3 regions of the Pseudarthrobacter sp. S3 genome follow, and region 1 is predicted to be linked to each of the others. Evidence: riboswitches for the same ligand, from Rfam matches in the RefSeq annotation. Region 1 holds a riboswitch; each other region holds the start of a gene.
The links. Region 1 has a riboswitch for thiamine pyrophosphate ahead of thiD (bifunctional hydroxymethylpyrimidine kinase/phosphomethylpyrimidine kinase). Riboswitches for the same ligand answer to the same signal wherever they lie in the genome.
Positions count from the first base shown of each region.

Region 2: another riboswitch for thiamine pyrophosphate. It lies ahead of thiO (glycine oxidase ThiO); the one in region 1 lies ahead of thiD (bifunctional hydroxymethylpyrimidine kinase/phosphomethylpyrimidine kinase).
Region 3: another riboswitch for thiamine pyrophosphate. It lies ahead of ACQCSV_RS18865 (ECF transporter S component); the one in region 1 lies ahead of thiD (bifunctional hydroxymethylpyrimidine kinase/phosphomethylpyrimidine kinase).

Region 1 covers NZ_CP189583.1:2,524,299-2,530,555, reverse strand. The annotation lists gene ACQCSV_RS12125 (vitamin K epoxide reductase family protein) at 1-470, opposite strand, end outside; gene ACQCSV_RS12120 (Rne/Rng family ribonuclease) at 939-4,286, shown strand; TPP riboswitch at 4,388-4,485, shown strand; gene thiD (bifunctional hydroxymethylpyrimidine kinase/phosphomethylpyrimidine kinase) at 4,468-6,066, shown strand.
Region 2 covers NZ_CP189583.1:2,955,977-2,962,233, reverse strand. The annotation lists gene ACQCSV_RS14140 (DNA-methyltransferase) at 1-490, opposite strand, end outside; gene ACQCSV_RS14135 (DEAD/DEAH box helicase) at 499-2,196, opposite strand; gene ACQCSV_RS14130 (RNB domain-containing ribonuclease) at 2,489-4,009, opposite strand; gene thiE (thiamine phosphate synthase) at 4,074-4,850, opposite strand; TPP riboswitch at 4,878-4,997, shown strand; gene thiO (glycine oxidase ThiO) at 4,990-6,257, shown strand, end outside.
Region 3 covers NZ_CP189583.1:3,910,796-3,917,052, reverse strand. The annotation lists gene mnhG (monovalent cation/H(+) antiporter subunit G) at 1-221, shown strand, start outside; gene ACQCSV_RS18875 (DUF4235 domain-containing protein) at 339-602, opposite strand; gene ACQCSV_RS18870 (heme-degrading domain-containing protein) at 644-1,186, opposite strand; TPP riboswitch at 1,243-1,384, shown strand; gene ACQCSV_RS18865 (ECF transporter S component) at 1,449-2,099, shown strand; gene ACQCSV_RS18860 (ABC transporter ATP-binding protein) at 2,099-3,739, shown strand; gene ACQCSV_RS18855 (energy-coupling factor transporter transmembrane component T family protein) at 3,736-4,530, shown strand; gene ACQCSV_RS18850 (UDP-N-acetylglucosamine 1-carboxyvinyltransferase) at 4,665-6,188, shown strand; gene ACQCSV_RS18845 (glutamate--cysteine ligase) at 6,253-6,257, shown strand, end outside.

The DNA of each region.
Region 1 (6,257 bases):
CAGAACGGGCACAGGATGCGGATGTCGTAGAGGGCCTGGAACCAAAGCCACACCACAAACGCGAAGCCGAGCGTGACGCCGGTCTGGAGTCCTGCCCAGTACCAGCGGGCGAACGTGGCGCCGGACAGCAGGGCCATGCCCACAGTGATGATGACAGCGAACGCCACGATGCCCATAAACATGTTGGGGAACCCGAACGCCGAGCTCTGCCACGTCTGCATGACCTGGCCGCAGGAGATAAACGGATTCACGTCGCAGGCTGTTACGTGATTCGGGTCCTCCAGGAGGGCGATCTTTTCAAGGACCAGTGATCCTGAGGCCAGCCAGCCAATGGCGCCGGTGATGACCATCAGCCAGCCGAACGGCCGGTTACGTGCCATCGGCGGCACAGTCCCTGGCGAGTCGGGCAACGGCTCTGCCGCACTGGAGGCAGCCGGCGTGTCGGTGCCGTGGGAGGAAATGCTAGGCATGGTGTGTGGCGTCCTTTGCTTCGGGTGCTCCTTGCCCCGATTGTAACGCCGGCGGCTGGAAGGAGCATTCAACCGGGGCCATCACCTACGGATCCGTCGCCCTTGCTTCCGTCGCCCTTGCTTCCGCCGCCTTCAGCCCGGGTGTGAGAGAATGAAGATGGCTGGAGGCCGACCCACATGCGGACTCCGGTCCGGTGGCTTGTTTCAAGACCGCCAATGATGAGCAGGGCAGGCTTCGGATTCTCTGATCCGGCTTCCCGCAATTCCATTGGTCGGCACCTGGTTGTGGCGTGTAGAACAACGGGTTTCAGGACACAGCCGACGGCTCCCACGGGCTGCCGCACCCCTCTGCCGGTGCGAACCTGGGAGTATCCACTTGACTTCTGTCAACGCCCGCGGGTTTTGACAATATGTGCCCCAACGGGTGCCGGATGTGGCGGTGCGTCAGGGGCAGGAGTGTTGCCACATATGCAAAACGAACAAGCACCAGCCGTTAATGATGAAGCCGTTGCCGAAGTTACCGAAGCGCCCAAGAAGGTCGCCCGGACGCGCCGGAAGGCAGTGCCGAAGGCTGCGGAGGAAGGGCCCGTAACTGACGCCGTCGAGGCTGAGCCTGCGACGGACGCCGCGCCGGAGCCCAAGGTGCCGGTTCGCCGGACCCGCGCACGTAAGAAGGTGGACACCGCCGAACCGTTGCCGGCGTTCGCTGCTGAGGTTCTGGAGACAGCTGACGCCGTTGTTGCCGAGACGGGCGTAGAGCCTGCTGTGGTCGAACCCGCCGCCGAAGCCGCAGCCTCGGAGGTTGCAGCCCCAGAGGCTGCAACGGAGACCAAGCCCGTCCGCCGACGCCGCGTTGCCACGCGCAAAACGTCGGCCCCCGACGTCGCCCCCACGGCCGTAGACCTGACAGCTCCCGCGGAGCAGGCAGCCGCCGAAGCAGCAGTAATTCCGGCCCCGGACGCAGCGGGAGCCGCAGCTGCGGAAGCTGCCGCGCCCGCAGCAACCGCCGCCGCCGCGCCCGTCAAGGCGGCCGCCGTCGACGCTGCCGCCGCGCAGGCTGGAGAACCGGGTGCTGCCGAGTCTGCCGGCCCGTTCAGTTCACTGTTCCTTGAGCCGGCGTCAACCACGTCGGTGCTTTTCCAAGCCCCTGACCTCAGCAGCGCGGTCCGTCCGGCACCGGCTGCCGCCGTGGCTGAAGAGCCGGAAGAGGACGAGGCCGAAGACGGTGAAACGGACGACGCCAGCGGCCGCCGCAGGCGCCGCAGCCGTGGCCGGCGGGGACGCAGCCGTACCGGCGAAAGTGATGCTGACAGTGACAACGAAGGTGAAGACGGCGCAGCCGAAGAAGCTGATGAGGAATCCGCCGGGCAGGCCGACGAAGGCGTGACCTCCCGTCGCCGTCGCCGTCGCCGCCGTGGCGACCAGGATCTGGAACTGACCGGCGGAGAAGGCGACGACCCGCCCAACACGGTGACCCGCGTCCGTGCGCCGCGTGCAGCCACGGAAGCGCCGGTCAACAACCGCGTCACATCCGTCAAGGGTTCCACCCGCCTCGAAGCCAAGAAGCAGCGCCGCCGCGAATCCCGTGATACCGGCCGCCGCCGCACCGTCATCACCGAGGCCGAGTTCCTGGCCCGCCGCGAATCAGTGGACCGGCAGATGATTGTCCGCCAGCGCGACGACAGAATCCAGATCGGCGTCCTCGAAGACGGTGTGCTGGCCGAGCACTTTGTCTCCAAGACCCAGCAGGACTCCCTGATCGGCAACGTCTACCTCGGCAAGGTGCAGAATGTGCTGCCGTCCATGGAAGCGGCGTTTGTTGACATCGGACGCGGCCGCAACGCCGTCCTTTATGCCGGTGAAGTGAACTGGGAAGCCGTTAACCTCGAAGGCAAGCAGCGCCGGATCGAAAACGCGCTCAAGTCCGGCGACACCGTCCTGGTCCAGGTCACCAAGGATCCCGTGGGCCACAAGGGTGCACGCCTGACCAGCCAGATCTCGCTGCCCGGCCGCTACCTCGTCTACGTGCCCGGCGGCTCCATGACCGGCATCTCCCGCAAACTGCCCGACGTCGAGCGCAACCGGCTCAAGCGCATCCTCAAGGACCGCCTCCCCGAGCACGCCGGGGTAATTGTTCGCACCGCTGCCGAAGGCGCCTCGGAAGAGGAGCTCACGCACGACATCAACAGGCTGCGCGCGCAGTGGGAGGGCATCGAAAGCCAGTCCACGTCGACCAAGATCCTCGCGCCCGAGCTCCTCTACGGCGAACCGGACCTCACCATCAAGGTGGTCCGTGACGTCTTCAACGAGGACTTCTCCAAGCTTATTGTCTCGGGTGAAGAGGCCTGGGACACCATCGAGGCCTACGTCACGTACGTTGCCCCGGACCTCGTGGGCCGCCTGGAAAAGTGGACCAAGGACCAGGATATCTTCGCCGCGTGGCGGATCGACGAGCAGATCCACAAGGCCCTGGAACGTAAGGTCTTCCTGCCTTCGGGCGGCTCGCTGGTCATTGACCGCACCGAAGCCATGACCGTAGTGGACGTCAACACCGGCAAGTTCACCGGCAGCGGTGGCAACCTCGAAGAAACCGTCACCAAGAACAACCTCGAGGCAGCTGAAGAAGTGGTCCGGCAGCTCCGGCTACGGGACATCGGCGGCATCATCGTCATCGACTTCATAGACATGGTCCTGGAATCCAACCGGGACCTGGTTCTTCGCCGCATGGTGGAGTGCCTGGGCCGTGACCGGACCAAGCACCAGGTTGCAGAAGTGACGTCGCTGGGCCTCGTGCAGATGACGCGAAAGCGCATGGGTACCGGACTCCTGGAAGTCTTCGGGGAGCAGTGCGAATCCTGTGCAGGCCGCGGAATCGTCACCCACGACGACCCCGTAGAGCACCGCCGCGCCAATACCGTAGCCGCTGAGCACCATGTGCACCACGTGCAGCGGGTGGACAGCCGGCAGGAACCGCGCATCAACGATCAGCATGGTGACAGCATGCGCGCTGACACCATGCGCACCGACAGCCAGCGCCCGGACAGCCAGCGCTCGGACAGCCAGCCGGGTGGCCGCACTGACCGGAAGCGCCGCCGCGGACGTGGCGGCCAGCAACTGGAAACGGCACCGGCAGCGCCGGTGCAGATCCACACGGTCCACCCGGAACCCAGTGACGCCGAGCGCCACGCCAAGGCCGAGGCCACGCGGGCCGCGCTTGCGAACATTGCGGCCGCAGCCCACGCTGCGCACGTGCACGACGACGAAGTGGCTCGCGCATCAGCTGCGGCGGGACAAGCTCCGGCTGCACCAGTGCCGGCTTCGCGGCCCGAGATGGACTCCAATGGCCGTCCGGCCGCTGTGCTGACGTTCGGCGGCGAGCAGGTGGTGCTGCCGTTCGTGGCCCATCACGAGGACCAGCCGCACGCACCGGCCCTGACGCTTGACCGCCTCGCGGAGGCCTTCGCCCACCTTGGCGAGCCAGCCCCTGTCGTGGAAAACGAGCCGTCCGCAGTCCAGGCAGCTGCAAGCCAACCGGGCGAACCTGCCCGTCAGCACCAGCCGGCAGTGGCGGAGGAGGATTACTCCGACCACACCGAGGCGCCCCTCGCCCGCCGTCCCCGGCGGAACCGGAGCGCCAGCCGTGCCCAGGGCGCAGCCAACGCCACGTCTGTGGAGCATCACGAAGCCGGTCCGGCGGCTGCCGCTGGACACTCCCACGCCGCCAAGGCCCCGGAGTCCGTCAAGGTGGCTGAGAAGCCTGCGGCCATCAACGCGCCTATCATCCTCGGTGTTGGGGTTCCGGCCTCGGAGCTCTAACGAAGCAGCAGGGCAAGCCTCTACAACGGCGCCCGGACGTGTCTGTGAATCACAGGCTGCGTCCGGGCGTCCTGCGTTAAATCCCGAGGGACGCTAGGCTGGTGACTGACACGGGGTGCCGCGCAGAGAGCCGGCTGAGATCCACACCCGTTGAACCTGTCCGGCTAGCACCGGCGAAGGGATGTCTCCTTTGGCTTCAAGTTCTGTCCTTCCTCCTGCAACGCCCGCGGCGGTTCTGCCGGATATCTCAGCAAACCAGGGTGAGGTCCGGCCTGCGCCAGGCCGGTCTGGCAACGTCCAGGTGCTGCGTGACGTCCCGCGGGTGCTGTCCATTGCCGGATCGGACCCGTCAGGCGGCGCGGGCGTCCAGGCCGACCTCAAAAGCATTGCGGCTCTTGGCGGCTACGGCATGGCGGCCATCACTGCACTGACAGTCCAGAACACCCAGGGGGTGCAGGCGGTTCACGTGCCGCCGGCATCCTTCCTGGGCCAGCAGCTGGACGCCATCAGCGACGACATCACCATCGATGCGGTCAAGATCGGCATGCTCGGCGATGCTGCGGTGATTGGCGTGGTCCGGGACTGGCTGGAAAAGGCGCGTCCCGCCGTCGTCGTTCTCGATCCGGTGATGGTGGCCACGAGCGGTGACCGGCTGCTGCAGGAGTCTGCCGAGGCAGCTCTGCGGGAGCTGCTCCCGCTCGCTGACCTGATCACCCCCAACCTGGCCGAATTGGCCATCCTGGTGGGGGAGCCGCAGGCGCGGGACTGGCCTGATGCGCTCGGACAGGGGCAGCGGTTGTCCGCCGCGGCCGGTGCCACGGTCCTGGTCAAGGGCGGCCATCTCGACGGCGGTGCGTGCCCGGATGCCCTGGTCAACGCCGCCGGGCTGCTCGCCCAGGAGGTAGTGGAAGTGAGCGGTGACAGGATCCCAACCCGCAACAGCCACGGCACCGGCTGCTCGTTGTCGTCGGCTATGGCTACGGCCCAGGCCAGGCTGGGGAACTGGGAATCCGCGCTACGGCAAGTGAAGCCTTGGCTGGTCGGCGCACTGCAGGCCGCTGATCAGCTGGAGGTGGGCGGTGGCCACGGCCCCATCAACCACTTCCACCACATGAAACAGGTTCCGGCAGCCGGCGAATTCGCCCAGACGCTCCAGCGGGCGTCGGCGCCGGATCTTGCGGCCATCTACGGGCTGGATTTCATCCGCGACCTGGCGGGCGGCACGTTGGCTGAGGAAGAGTTCGGCTACTACCTTGCGCAGGACGCCATCTACCTGAACGGCTATTCGCGGGTCCTGGCCCGGGCCAGTGCGCTGGCGCCCACGGAAGCCGCGCAGACGTTCTGGGCAAAGTCTGCCCGGCAATGCCTTGAGGTCGAATCCGAGCTGCACCGCACGTGGCTGAGCACCAGGACGGTGGACTCCGCCCTTGGCCCAGTCACCAAGTCCTACGTGGACCACCTGCTGGCAGCCTCGGCCTCCGGCAGCTACGCGGTCCTCGTCGCTGCGGTGCTGCCGTGCTTCTGGTTGTACGCCGAGGTGGGACAGACCCTCCACGCGGAGTTCCTGGCCGCCGGTGCACCGAAGGAACACCCCTATGCCGACTGGCTGCGGGCCTACGCTGACGAGGACTTCGCGCAGGCCACCCGCGACGCCATCGCCTTGGCTGACGAGGCCGGCCGGAGCGCTTCCGCGGATGAACGTGCGGCGATGCTCGTGGCGTTCAGGCAGTCGTGCCGGTTCGAAGTGGAATTCTTCGACGCGCCGCGAATTCATTCCTGACAGTCAAGGGCCCGCGTGGCCTGTACGATAGTCAGGCACGGTTTCGGATTGTCAGTGCAGTACCTGCTTATGGGTCCTAGCACAGACAACCGACCGTAACCAGCCTCATTTGCGGCCGAAGGCAAAATTAGCGTATTCTAGATCTTCGGTGCTTACGCCAACACTTGGGTTACGACCCCACGGCGTTGAGG
Region 2 (6,257 bases), 430 kb from region 1:
TGACGTACACGAGGATGTTGTCGTGCTTGGTGGGCCAGCGGTACTTGGCGCGGGCACCGTAGTCGTAGGCCCAAATGATCTCGTTGAGGAAGCACTCGCGGCCGAAGATGGCGTCCAGCATTACCTTCGCGTAGTGGACTTCCCGGTAGTCCAGGTGGAGGTAGAGCGTGCCGTCGTCTGCCAGCAGCCGCCAGGCTTCCACGAGCCGGGGTTCCAGGAACGACCAGTAGTCACTGAAGGCGTCATCGTAACGGTGCAGGGCGCCCTTGATGGTGTCGTAGGAACGCCCCTTGAAGCCCACGCGGTCGCCATCCCCGTCGGTGTTCAGCACCATCCGCGTTTCCTGGCGCTTTTGAACCCTGCCGGTGTTGAACGGCGGGTCAACGTATATCAGGGTGAAGGCGCCGTCCGGCAGCGAGGGGAGGAACTCCGCGTTGTCCGCGTGAACCACCAGGTTGCTGCCGTCCGGCGCCCAGACGGTGTCAGTCATCGACGCTGTTATGCCTCGGTGCTGCGCTGCTGCGGGCCGTTGTTGGCGCCAGCCACTACTTCGCCGTTGCGGCGCCGGGTGCGGGTCCGGCTGCGGCGGGCACGGGGGTCCACTTCGGCGTCGGCTGGAGCCGCAGCGGCCGGTTCCGGGGCGGGGCTGGTGCCGGCCGTCGCCGCATCAGAGGTACGACGACGGCGGTCACCGGAGCGTCCGCCGGGCTCGCCGGTGCGGCGGCTGCTGCTGTCGCGTCCACCGGTGCGGCCGGCATCGTGGCTGCTGCTGTCGCGTCCGCCATCGCGGCCACCGCTGGGGCGGGTGTTCTTCTTGCCGGTCTCTCCCAGGTCCTCGAGGACCTCGGCGTCGACGCCGGCCAGCACGCGCTTGTTGCGGGGCAGACGGCCCTTGGTGCCCTGCGGAATGTCCAGCTCTTCGTAGAGGTGCGGTGAGGAGGAGTACGTTTCCACCGGCTCCGGGACGCTGAGTCCCAGGGCCTTGTTGATCAGGCCCCACCGCGGCATGTCGTCCCAGTCAACGAAGGTCACGGCCGTGCCCTTGTTGCCGGCGCGGCCCGTGCGGCCTACGCGGTGCAGGTAGATTTTCTCGTCTTCGACGCACTGGTAGTTGATGACGTGCGTAACGTCGTCGACGTCGATGCCGCGGGCGGCGACGTCGGTGGCCACCAGGACGTCCACCTTGTTGTTGCGGAAGGCGCGCAGGGCCTGCTCGCGGGCGCCTTGGCCCAGGTCACCGTGGATGGCGGCGGCGGCGAAGCCGCGGTCCACCAGCTCCTCGGCAACCTTCGCGGCGGTGCGTTTGGTTTTGGTGAAGATGATGGTGCGGCCGCGGCCGCGGGCCTGCAGGATGCGGGCCACAACTTCGATCTTGTCCATGCTGTGGGCACGGTAGATGAGCTGGCGGATGTCGCGTTTGGTCAGGCCCTCGTCGTCCGGATCAGCGGCCCGGATGTGCGTGGGCTGCGTCATGTAGCGGCGGGCCATGGCGATGACCGGGCCGGGCATGGTGGCGGAGAACAGCAGCGTTTGCCGAACCGCGGGGGTACCGGCGATCAGCGTTTCCACGTCCGGGAGGAAGCCGAGGTCCAGCATTTCGTCGGCCTCGTCAAGGATGACCATCTTGACGTTCTTCAGGACGAGGTGCTTCTGCTTGTAAAGGTCAATGAGGCGGCCGGGAGTACCGACGACCACCTCGACGCCGCTCTGCAGGGCCTCCACCTGGGGCTCGTAGGCACGGCCGCCGTAGATGGTGGTAATGCGGGCGTTACGCTTGCGGGAGGCGTTCTGGAGATCGTTGGCCACCTGGACGGCCAGTTCGCGGGTGGGCACGATGACCAGGGCCTGCGGTGCGCCGGGAACTGCGAGCTTGTCATAGCCGGCGTCGTCCGGACCCACAACGCGCTGCAGGGCGGGGATGCCGAAGCCGAGGGTCTTGCCGGTGCCGGTCTTGGCCTGACCGATGATGTCGTGGCCCGAAAGCGCCACGGGCAGTGTCATGGCCTGGATGGGGAAGGGGTGGGTGATCCCGGCGTCGGCCAGGGATTCCACGATGTCGGCGCGGACGTTGAAGTCAGCGAAGGATTTTTCCTCAATCTCGTGCGGCTTCTCGTCCGAGATGATGGTTTCTTCGGGTTCGATCGTCTCGATGCCGGAGTCGTCAGTCAGGATCTGGTGGGTATGCAATTCACTCACAGGGGAGTTTCCTTATTCATTTGGGCATTGGCGCTGCCTGCTCAACGGGCCGGCCAACATGGCCGTTCCGGAGCACGCTCTGGCGCGCAAGCAAATCCAGTGGAAGCCGATCGCGGGCTATCAAAATGCTGGCACTGGTGACCAACGGGTGCATCTCAAGATCGCGTAGGGGCGGGCTTGTTGAATTCAAAATCAAGGAAATCAACGACCGGGCATCCATATCTACTTCTTCAGTCTAGCCGCAAGGACCGGGAATCCCGGCTTTGGGCCGATCAGGCCGGGCACTGATGGTTCAGGCCAGCAGCTCAAAGTGGACCTCTCGCGCGGCAATATCGGAGGAGATCAGGCGGACCCGCACCTTTGTGCCCGATTGCAGGTCGCCGGCGCAGCGTGCCGTCACGGCGGGTTCGGCGATCTGGATGATCCCCGAGGGGCCGTTCCCGTTTTTCGCAGCCCCGTTTTTCGCAGCGCCGTTCCTGGCTCCGTTGCCGTTTTTCCCGTTACCGTTTCCGTTGTCCTTTTGTGGCTTGGAGCCGGAAATCACGATCGCTTCGAATTCCTGGCCCACATGGTTGACCAACAGCGCGGCCTCCACCGTGTCCAGCGCCATGCGCTCCATCCGCGATGCCAACTGGTCGGATCCGGCCATGATCTCCGGCAGGGACGGCAGGGCTTCCCGCGCCCAGTCCGGTACCGGCTTGCCGTTGCTCAAGGCTTCGCAGATTACCAGGACAAAGCGGTCGATAAGGCGCCGGAGCGGTGCTGTGGTGTGGGCATAGGCGGCGCCGATGGCGGACTGGACGGCGTCGTCCGGGACGGTGCCGTCAAACGCCGTGTAGCTGGCGCCGCGGAACAGCATGCCGGCGGAGTGCAGGATGGCCAGTTGCCGGGGCACTGTCGGATCAAGGCTGCGGAGGTATTCGCCGTAGCTGATTTTGCCGTCCCACGGCTTGCCCAAGGCCTCGGTCTGGAGGCGGAAGTGGCGCAGTGAGCGCTCGTCCGGCGCCGGCATGGTGCGCAGGATGCCAACTTTTCCCGCCAACATGAGGTTCGCCGCCGACATTCCGGTCATCAGGGAAATCTGGGCGTTCCAGTCCTCCACCGGAAGCTGCGGTGCCGCGGCAATCCGGTAGCCGCCGTCGGGCAGTTGCACGATTTCCTGCTCAGGCATGTTCAGGCTGGCGCCGCCACGCTGCCGCTCCAGTTCAACCCGTTTGAGCCCCACTTCCTTCAGGAGCTGCAGCACGGGAGCGGGCGTCCCGGCGTCGAGTTCGGCCTGGACTCCCTTGTAGCTCAGCTTGGCCCTGCTGCGGATGGTGGCCCTGCGGATACTCACCGTGGAGACCTGTGCGGTGTTGTCCAGCCCGAACTCCCACACGTAGGCGGAACAAAGCTGCCCGGCCAGGAGGCTGCCGGCTCCTTCGCTGATGACCTCAGGGTGCAGCGGGATCCGGCCGTCCGGGGCGTAGAACGTTTGGCCGCGGCGCCGGGTCTCTGCATCCAGCACGCCGCCGGGGCGGACAAAGGACGGCACATCAGCGATGGCATAGAGCACGCGGTAGCCAGCGTCCGCGCGCTCGATGAACAGCGCCTGGTCCAGGTCAGTGGAGGACGCCGGATCGATGGTGAGGAAGTCCACCTCTGTCAGGTCAGCGCCCGGCAACTCGTGTGCGGCCACCGCCGCTTCCGCGTCCCGGACCGCCTCCGCCGGGTAGGTTCCGGGAAGTTCCAGCTCGGTCCGCAGGGCGCTCAGTGCCGCCGCGAGCTCGTTGGTCTGCTCGTGGACATTGGGGGCCAACCGATGATGTGACACGAAAATCAGGTTAGCCCGATTTGCATGGATCGTGCACGCCCACGGTCCGCCACGCGGGGAATTGTCAGGATGCGCCTGCGTCCAGGGCCGCCACGAGTGCTGCAGCCGCCGCTGCGGGATCGGGGGCCTCGGTGATGGCACGCACCACCACAATCCTGCCGGCACCGGCCTCCACTACCTGCTCCACGTTGCCAAGATCGATGCCTCCGATGGCAAACCAGGGCAAGGTGGCCTGGGCGCCGCCGGCAGCGCGGACTGCTTCGGCAGCGTACCGCACCAGCTCAAGGCCGACGCCGGCCCGGCCGGGCTTGGTGGGAGTGGCCCAGACCGGTCCGACGCAGAAGTAGTCCAGGCCGCGTTCGGACGTCAGCCCGCCGGACAGCCGGATGGCGCCTTCGATCTGTTCGGCGGTGTGCGTGGACAGCCCGACCGCTGTGGGTGCCCCAAGCAGGGCGCGGGCGGAAGCGACCGGCAGGTCTTTTTGCCCGATGTGGAAGACGGGGGCGCCGGACAGCATAGCGACATCTGCACGGTCATTGACGGCCCATAACTTTGCGTGGCGTTCGGCCGCGGCCTGAAGCACGGCCAGCAGCTCCAGCTCCTCCGCCGCCTCGATCGCCTTGTCGCGGAGCTGGATGATGTCGACGCCGCCGGCAAAAGCCGCGTCCACAAACTCGCCAAAGTCGCCGCGGTCACGGCGTGAGTCGGTGCAGAGGTACAGCCGGGCGCTGTGCGGGAGGCCCGGGCCTATGCCGCCGGTGGGATCTGTTGAGATCGAGGATTCGGGTGTGGAAGAGCTGGCTGAGGGCGTGCCTGCAGCGGCGAAGGATTGCGAGTTCATGGAAACCAGCCTAATTCCCCTAAACTGGGCAGGTACTGCGGGAGCCCGTTGCAGCCGTCACAAAGCGGCCGGGCTGAGAGGGCGTCAGAGCCGACCGCTTGACCTGATCCGGCTAGTACCGGCGTAGGGAAGGAACCATATGCCCCCCGCAATAAGCAGCCCGCCTGAGACTGCATCATTCCGACCGGACCCGGTGCTGCTCGCCGACGTGGCGGTCATCGGCGGTGGAGTCATCGGCCACGCCATAGCCTGGGAGGCCCGGCGGTCCGGCCGTTCCGTTGTGCTGATCGATGACGCGCCCGGGAGAGGCGCCAGCTGGGCAGCCGCCGGCATGCTGGCACCTGTAAGCGAACTCCACTATCAGGAGGGAGACCTCCTGGAGCTGATGCTTGCATCCTCCGGCCTGTGGCCCGGTTTCGCGGCAGACCTCGCCCTGGCAGGGGCTGGCGAGACCGGATACCTGACGACGCCGACCCTCGCCATCGGCGCGGACGCCGCGGACCGCAGGGCGCTGATGGACCTCCGGGCCGTACAGCAGGCCAGCGGCCTGGTGGTGGAACCCCTGACTGTCCGTGAGGCCAGGTCCAGGGAATCCCTGCTCAGCCCGGCCATCTCCTGTGCCCTGGACATCCCCGCAGACCATCAGGTGGATCCACGGAAGCTGGTGGCGTGCCTCCAGGAAGTCCTGGCCGTCCACGAACCGGGAGCAGAAACCGCCGTGGCCGGTGCCCGCGGGGGATTCGCCGTTGACCAGCGGGCCGCTGCCGTTCTTTGGGAGGACGGACGCATCTGCGGCGTGGCGCTCGCTGACGGCGGAACTGTCCACGCCGGGGAGACGATTGTGGCCAACGGATTGGCGGCGGGGTCGCTGGAAGGCCTGCCTGCTGGGCTGCACCTGCCCCTGCGACCCGTCTACGGTGACATCCTGCGCCTTGCTGTTCCGGAGCACCTGCGTCCGCTCCTCACCTCGACAGTCCGCGGAATAGTCCATGGTGTGCCGGTCTACATCGTTCCCAGAGGGGACGGCACGGTGGTGATCGGGGCGACGCAACGGGAGGACGCGCTCGCCGGGACAGGCGATGGTGCTGTCTCGGCCGGCGGCGTCTACCAGTTGCTGCGTGACGCCCAGGTCCTGGTGCCGGCCGTCTCGGAGCTTGAACTCCTGGAATGCACGGCACGGGCAAGGCCGGCGACCCCGGACAACGCGCCGCTCCTGGGCCGCGTACCGGTTTCCGCACCAGGAACGGGAAACCAGGAGAGCATGGAGAACATTGCCGGGCTGATTATTGCCACCGGGTTCTTCCGTCACGGAGTGCTCCTTGCTCCGGCGGCGGCAGCGATCTGCCGGGAATTGCTCGACGGCCGGACGGATCCTCGTTGGTGGGCGCTCAACCCGGCGCGCTTTTC
Region 3 (6,257 bases), 1.4 Mb from region 1:
CCTGGTGGGTGTGGCCCGCGCTGCTCGTGGCCTGGATTTTCCAGCTGCTGACCGTGCCGGTTTCTGCCCACATGGTGGGCCGCGCCGGGTACCGCACCAAGCACCTGCACCGCGAGCTGCTCAGCTCCGATGAACTCGACGCCGTGGTTCAGAAGGCGGCACAATCCGCCCGGGATGACTCCTCCCGGGATGAAGCGGACGACGGCGGCCGGCGGGGCTGAGCCTCATTCGTCGATGCTAGTGTTCCGCCCCGCGCGCGAGTTTTTGTCCAGATAACACGGCGTCAGTGCCGGTTGGAGGCCTTTAGCTGGACAAAAACTCATGGGTTGGTGGTGCGCTTAGACGATGTCCTGGGACTTGGCGAAGCGGGTAATGGCCCGCTGTGTGCCGCGGTTGGCCAGCACCTGGATGATGGTGCTGACCGAGGCCGAAATAAGCGCGAACGTCAGCGCCGAGCGGAGGCTCGTGGGGGTGTCTTCATCCTTGCCGGTGGGAGGCTTCCGGCCCGTGGACTTTTCCCACACGGTATTGACCATCTTGGTGCCGACGAATCCGGCGCCGAGGCTGATTGCAGTGCCGAGCAGCTTGATGAACAGGTTCATTCGTTGAACTCCTTGTGAGCGGATCCGGGACTGCCTTTAGCCTAACCCGGCCGCATCGACTCCAGAATCTCCCGCAGGGCCTCCACCACGAGATCATGGTCCTGCTGTTGGGGCAGGCCCGAGACCGTCACCGTGGCTACGGCACCCACGCCGGTGACGTAGACCGGGAAGCAGCCGCCGTGGGCCGCGTAGACGGTTTCGTCGTACCAGCCGTGGTCCTCGATCCGGCCGCCGTGCAGCCGGCCGCGGAGGCCCACCAGCAACGACGGGATCTCATACCTGGCGGCGGTGCGCTGCTTCGCCCGGATCCAGTGCTCGTTGTCGGGGGTGGCCCCGTCCAGGGCAACATGGAAAAGGACCTGGTCACCCTTCGTGATGTCGATCGCGATAGGCAGCTGGCGCGATTTGCCGAGCTCCACCAGCAGCAGCCCCAGGTTGAGGGAATCATCCCTGGTGAAATGGGGAAACTGCAGCTCGCTGACCTCGCCCTCGATGCGGGCGATCAGGGCCTCCAGCAGCCCCGCCGGCTGGGGCACCGTCGCATCGGGATTGAACGCAGTCACAGTCGGGTTGTTGGCAGTCATGGCCCACAATCTACCCCGCCCGCGGTGTAAACTGGAGCACGCCCATCAGGGCAGATTTATTACGACAGGGGAGCGCCGCCGTCGGACATCACTGGCATTGCCAGGGACCCGCAGGCCGGCGCTGAGAGTGCGGACAGCCGCAGACCCTCGAACCTGATCCGGTTAGTACCGGCGCAAGGGAGTCGAGTTCTCGAAGGGTCCGGCAACGGCGGCAGCGCCGCTTACCGGGGCACTTTCCCCTCCTGTTCCTCAGGAGGACAATATGACAACTGCAGCATTCAAAAAGACCGGCAATACCTGGCGTGTTGTGGACATCGTGGTGGCGGCGCTCATCGCCATCACCGGCGGCGTGATCTTCTGGGCGTGGTCCCAAGCCGCCGGCATCGTTTCCGCACCGATGAATGCCGTTTACCCCCCGCTGACCGGCCTGATCGCCGGCGGCTGGATGATCCCGGCAGTGCTGGGCATGCTCATCATCCGCAAACCCGGCGCGGCGCTCTTCTGCGAAACTGTGGCCGCCACCGGCGAACTCATCATGGGCTCGCAGTACGGCGCCACGGTGCTGATCTCCGGACTCCTCCAGGGCCTGGGCGCCGAACTGGTGTTCTTCCTGCTGGTGTACGGCAACTTCCGGTTCAAATCCTCCCTGCACCAGAAATACAACCTCATCGCCGCTCTACTTGCCGGTGCCGGGGCGGGGCTGTTCTGCGGCCTCAACGACTCGTTTCTGCCGTGGGGCTGGAATATCGCCTACGAGCCGGGCGACAAGCTCGCCTACATCGTGTTCTGCACCATCTCCGGCGCGGTGATTGCGGGCGCGCTGTCCTGGATCGCCACGCGCGGCCTGGCCAAGACCGGTGTGCTGAGCTCGTTCGCGTCCCGGAAGGCAGCGTCGGAGCCCGCCTTCAACTGATGACCGCTTCCGACGCCGGCGCTTCCGGAGTGCGCCCCGCCACGGTATCCGCCCGTGGCTGGGGCTGGCGGCATGCCGGCCGTTCCGCCCCCGCCGTCCATGGGCTCGACCTCGACATCGCTCCCGGCGAGCGGGTGCTGCTGCTGGGCCCGTCGGGCGCGGGCAAGTCAACGCTGCTGCACGCGCTCGCGGGGGTGCTGGGGGATGAAGGAGACGACGCCGACGAAACCGGTTCGCTGCTGATCGACGGGGTGGTTCCCCGCGGGCAGCGCGGCCGCTCAGGCCTGATGCAGCAAGACCCCGAAACGCAGGTAGTTCTGTCGCGCCTGGGTGACGACGTCGCCTTCGGCGCCGAGAACCTCGCCGTTCCACGGGACGAGATCTGGCGGCGCGTCCATGAAGCGCTCGACGACGTCGGGCTGCGAAGTACCGGGGCCGGCGCTGTTTTGAACGCCAATGGCACTGGTGTGGACGCCGACGGCGGGCCAGGTGCCGCCGGGCTCCCGCTGGACCACCCGACGTCGGCTCTGTCCGGCGGACAGAAACAGCGTCTGGCGCTGGCCGGGATCCTCGCGATGCGGCCCGGGCTGATCCTGCTGGATGAGCCCACCGCGAACCTGGATCCCGCCGGCGTGCTGGAAGTCCGGGACGCTGTGGGCCGCTGCCTGGACAAAACCGGCGCCACACTCGTTGTGGTGGAACACCGCGTGTCCGTCTGGAAGGACCTGGTTGACCGGATTGTGGTGCTCCAGCCGGGCTCCGCTGCGGGCTCCGCAGGAAGTTTGGCCGCTACATCCGCTGTCCTCCTGGACGGGCCGCCGGATCAGGTGCTCGCGGACGCACGGGACATGCTGATCGGTGCGGGCGTCTGGGTGCCGGGGTATGTTCCGGCAACCCGGAGCCGCGCGTCCGCAGGCTCCGGTGAGCTGCTGCTGGCCGCCGCGGACCTGGCAGTCTCCCGTGAGCGTCCGCGGCGCCGCGGCTTCCGGACCATCCCACCGGTGCCGGTGCAGCAGGGCATCACAGCCCAGGTCCGTTCCGGCCACGCACTCACCATCACGGGGCCCAACGGCGCCGGGAAGTCAACGTTTGCGCTGACGCTCGCCGGATTGCTGGCGCCGGTGGCCGGGAAGGTGGCTGCCGCCGTCGAGCTTTCCGCGGGCGCCGGGATCGATCCGTTCAAATGGAAAGCCCACCAACTGATTTCCCGCATCGGAACCGTGTTCCAGGAGCCCGAGCACCAGTTCGTTACCGGCCGGGTGCTGGACGAACTGATGTTCGGTCCGCGGCATCTGGGCCATGGCGAGGAGCGGGTCGAAGAGCTGCTGGAACGGCTGCGCCTGACGCACCTGGTGGAAGCCAATCCGTACACACTGTCCGGCGGCGAAAAGCGGCGCCTGTCGGTGGCCACCGTCCTGGCGGCCCACCCGCGTGTGCTGGTGCTGGACGAGCCGACGTTCGGCCAGGACGCCAACACCTGGGCCGAGCTCGCATCGTTCCTTTCCGAACTGCTGGACGCCGGGACCTCCGTAGTTTCCGTGACCCACGACCAGGAATTCAGCGCCGTCCTGGGCGGGGCCGAACTGCGGCTTGGCCCGGCCTCACGCGGCGGCGCCCGCCAGGAAGCGGGTGCGGCATGAGGGATGCCCTGACTCTCCGCGGCAACCAGGCACCGCTGACGCGCGCCAACCCGTTGGCCAAGTTCGCCGTCGTTTTCCTCATCACGCTGGTGCTGGCGCTCTCCATCGACTGGGTGTCCGCCTCGGTGGCGATTGCGGCGGAACTGGCGCTCTTACCGCTGGCTGGCCTTACCCTGCGCCTGTTGTGGCAGCGCGGCTGGCCGCTCATCATCGCGGCAGCCCTGGGCGGCTGGAGCACAGCGATCGTCGCGGCCGATAGCGGCGCTGTACTGCTCGACGTCGGGATCTGGTCCATCAGCGAAGGCTCCCTGCAGCTGGGAATTGGCTTCATGCTGCGCGGCCTCGCGATAGCACTGCCGGCGATCCTCCTTATGACGTGCACAGACCCCACTGACCTCGCGGATGCGCTGGCACAGCGAGCCCGGTTGCCGCACCGGTTTGTCCTCGGCACGCTGGCCGCGATGCGCCTGGTGGGACTTTTGGCCGAGGAGTGGCAGACCATCGGCATGGCGCGGCGGGCCCGCGGGGTGGGCTCGCAGGGCACCCTGCTGCAACGGCTGCGGGCTACCCTCGGGCAGAGCTTTGGGCTCCTGGTCCAGGCCATCCGCCGCGCATCCCGTCTGGCCGTCACCATGGAAGCGCGCGGTTTTGGCACCGGGCAGCGGACGTGGGCCCGGGAATCCACCTATTCGGCGCTGGACGCCTGGGTGCTGGCGGGAGGAGTGCTGATCGCGGCGGCGGCCGTGGTTGCCGCGGCCGCGATGGGGACCTGGAACTTCGTCTGGCGTTAGCTCGATCCTGCGGGGGCGTCCTGCCTGCAGTGTGCGGTGTATCGAATATCGCATGGGGCGGGTATTTCTGCCGCCGCGCCGTGACTTGAGAGCCAAATACTCTGGCATTAGCTCATTTGTGATATTTCTTGTATATGATTCAGAAAACCGCCGAGCATATCGCCGCCACACTCAGGGACGCCCGGACCGAGAAAGGCTGGACCCAGGGCCAGCTCGCGGGCGCGCTGGGAACCAGCCAAAGCGCCGTCGCCCGGATGGAGCAGGGCAAGCAGAACCTGAGCCTGAAGATGATCCAGCGGCTCGAAGGAATTCTGGACCGCAGCATCGTCAAAGTGGGCAAACCACAGATGACGCACCTGCGGATTGAGGGCGGCCGCACCCTGTCCGGGGCGGTGGATGTGAACAGCAGCAAAAACGCCGGTGTTGCGCTGCTGTGCGCCAGCCTGATCAACCGCGGCACCACCGTCCTGCGCCGCCTCGCCCGGATTGAAGAGGTGAACCGAATCGTCGAGGTTCTGACCAGCATCGGTGTCGAATGCACGTGGCTCAACGACACAGACCTCCAGCTCCGCCGCCCGGCCGTCCTGGACCTTGACGCCATGGATGTGGACGCCGCGCGGCGCACACGCAGCGTGATCATGCTCCTGGGTCCGCTCCTGGACGAATCCGCGGAATACCGCTTGCCGTATGCGGGCGGGTGCGATCTGGGCACGCGCACCGTTGAACCGCATATGCAGGCGCTGCGCCAGTTCGGGCTCTCAGTGGAAGCCACGGCCGGTTTCTACGCCGTCCAGGCTCCGCCGGCGGACACCCATGACCGCTCCTTTGTGCTGACGGAGCGCGGAGACACCGTCACCGAGAACGCAATCATGGCAGCGGCGCACCGCCGCGGCACCACCGTCATCCGCAACGCCAGCCCCAACTACATGGTCCAGGACCTCTGCTTCTACCTCGAGATGCTGGGGGTGAAGATCGACGGCGTGGGCACCACCACCCTGAAGATCACCGGGCAGCCGCTCATCGACGTCGACATTGAATATTTCCCGTCCGAGGATCCCATCGAGGCCATGAGCCTCATCACCGCCGGCATCGTCACCAACTCAGAGGTGACCATCCGTCGCGTCCCCATCGAGTTCATGGAGATCGAACTGGCCACGCTGGAGCAGATGGGCCAGCAGCTGGAGATTTCCGGTGAGTACGTGGCGCGCAACGGCCGCACCCGGCTGGTGGATGTGACTACCAAACCGTCCGAGTTGCGGGCTCCGGAGGACAAGATCCACCCGATGCCGTTCCCCGGCCTGAACATCGACAACTTGCCGTTCTTCGCGGTCATTGCCGCCAACGCCCATGGCCAGACCATGATCCATGACTGGGTCTACGAGAACCGGGCCATCTATCTCACCGAACTCAACCGGCTCGGCGCCCAGGTGCAGCTGCTGGACCCGCACCGGATCTACGTCAATGGCCCTACGAAGTGGCGGGCCGCCGAGGTGGGCTGCCCGCCGGCACTCCGCCCCGCCGCCTGCCTGCTGCTGGCAATGCTCGCGGCACGGGGAGTGTCGGAGCTGCGGAACATCTACGTGATCGAGCGAGGCTACGAGGACCTGGCGGAACGGCTCAACACCATCGGCGCCAAGGTGGAGTACTTCCAGGACTGACGCTCGGCAGAATCCGCCGACTCCAGGACTGCCACGGCCTTGCCCGTTGCCGCACAATATAAGCATGCG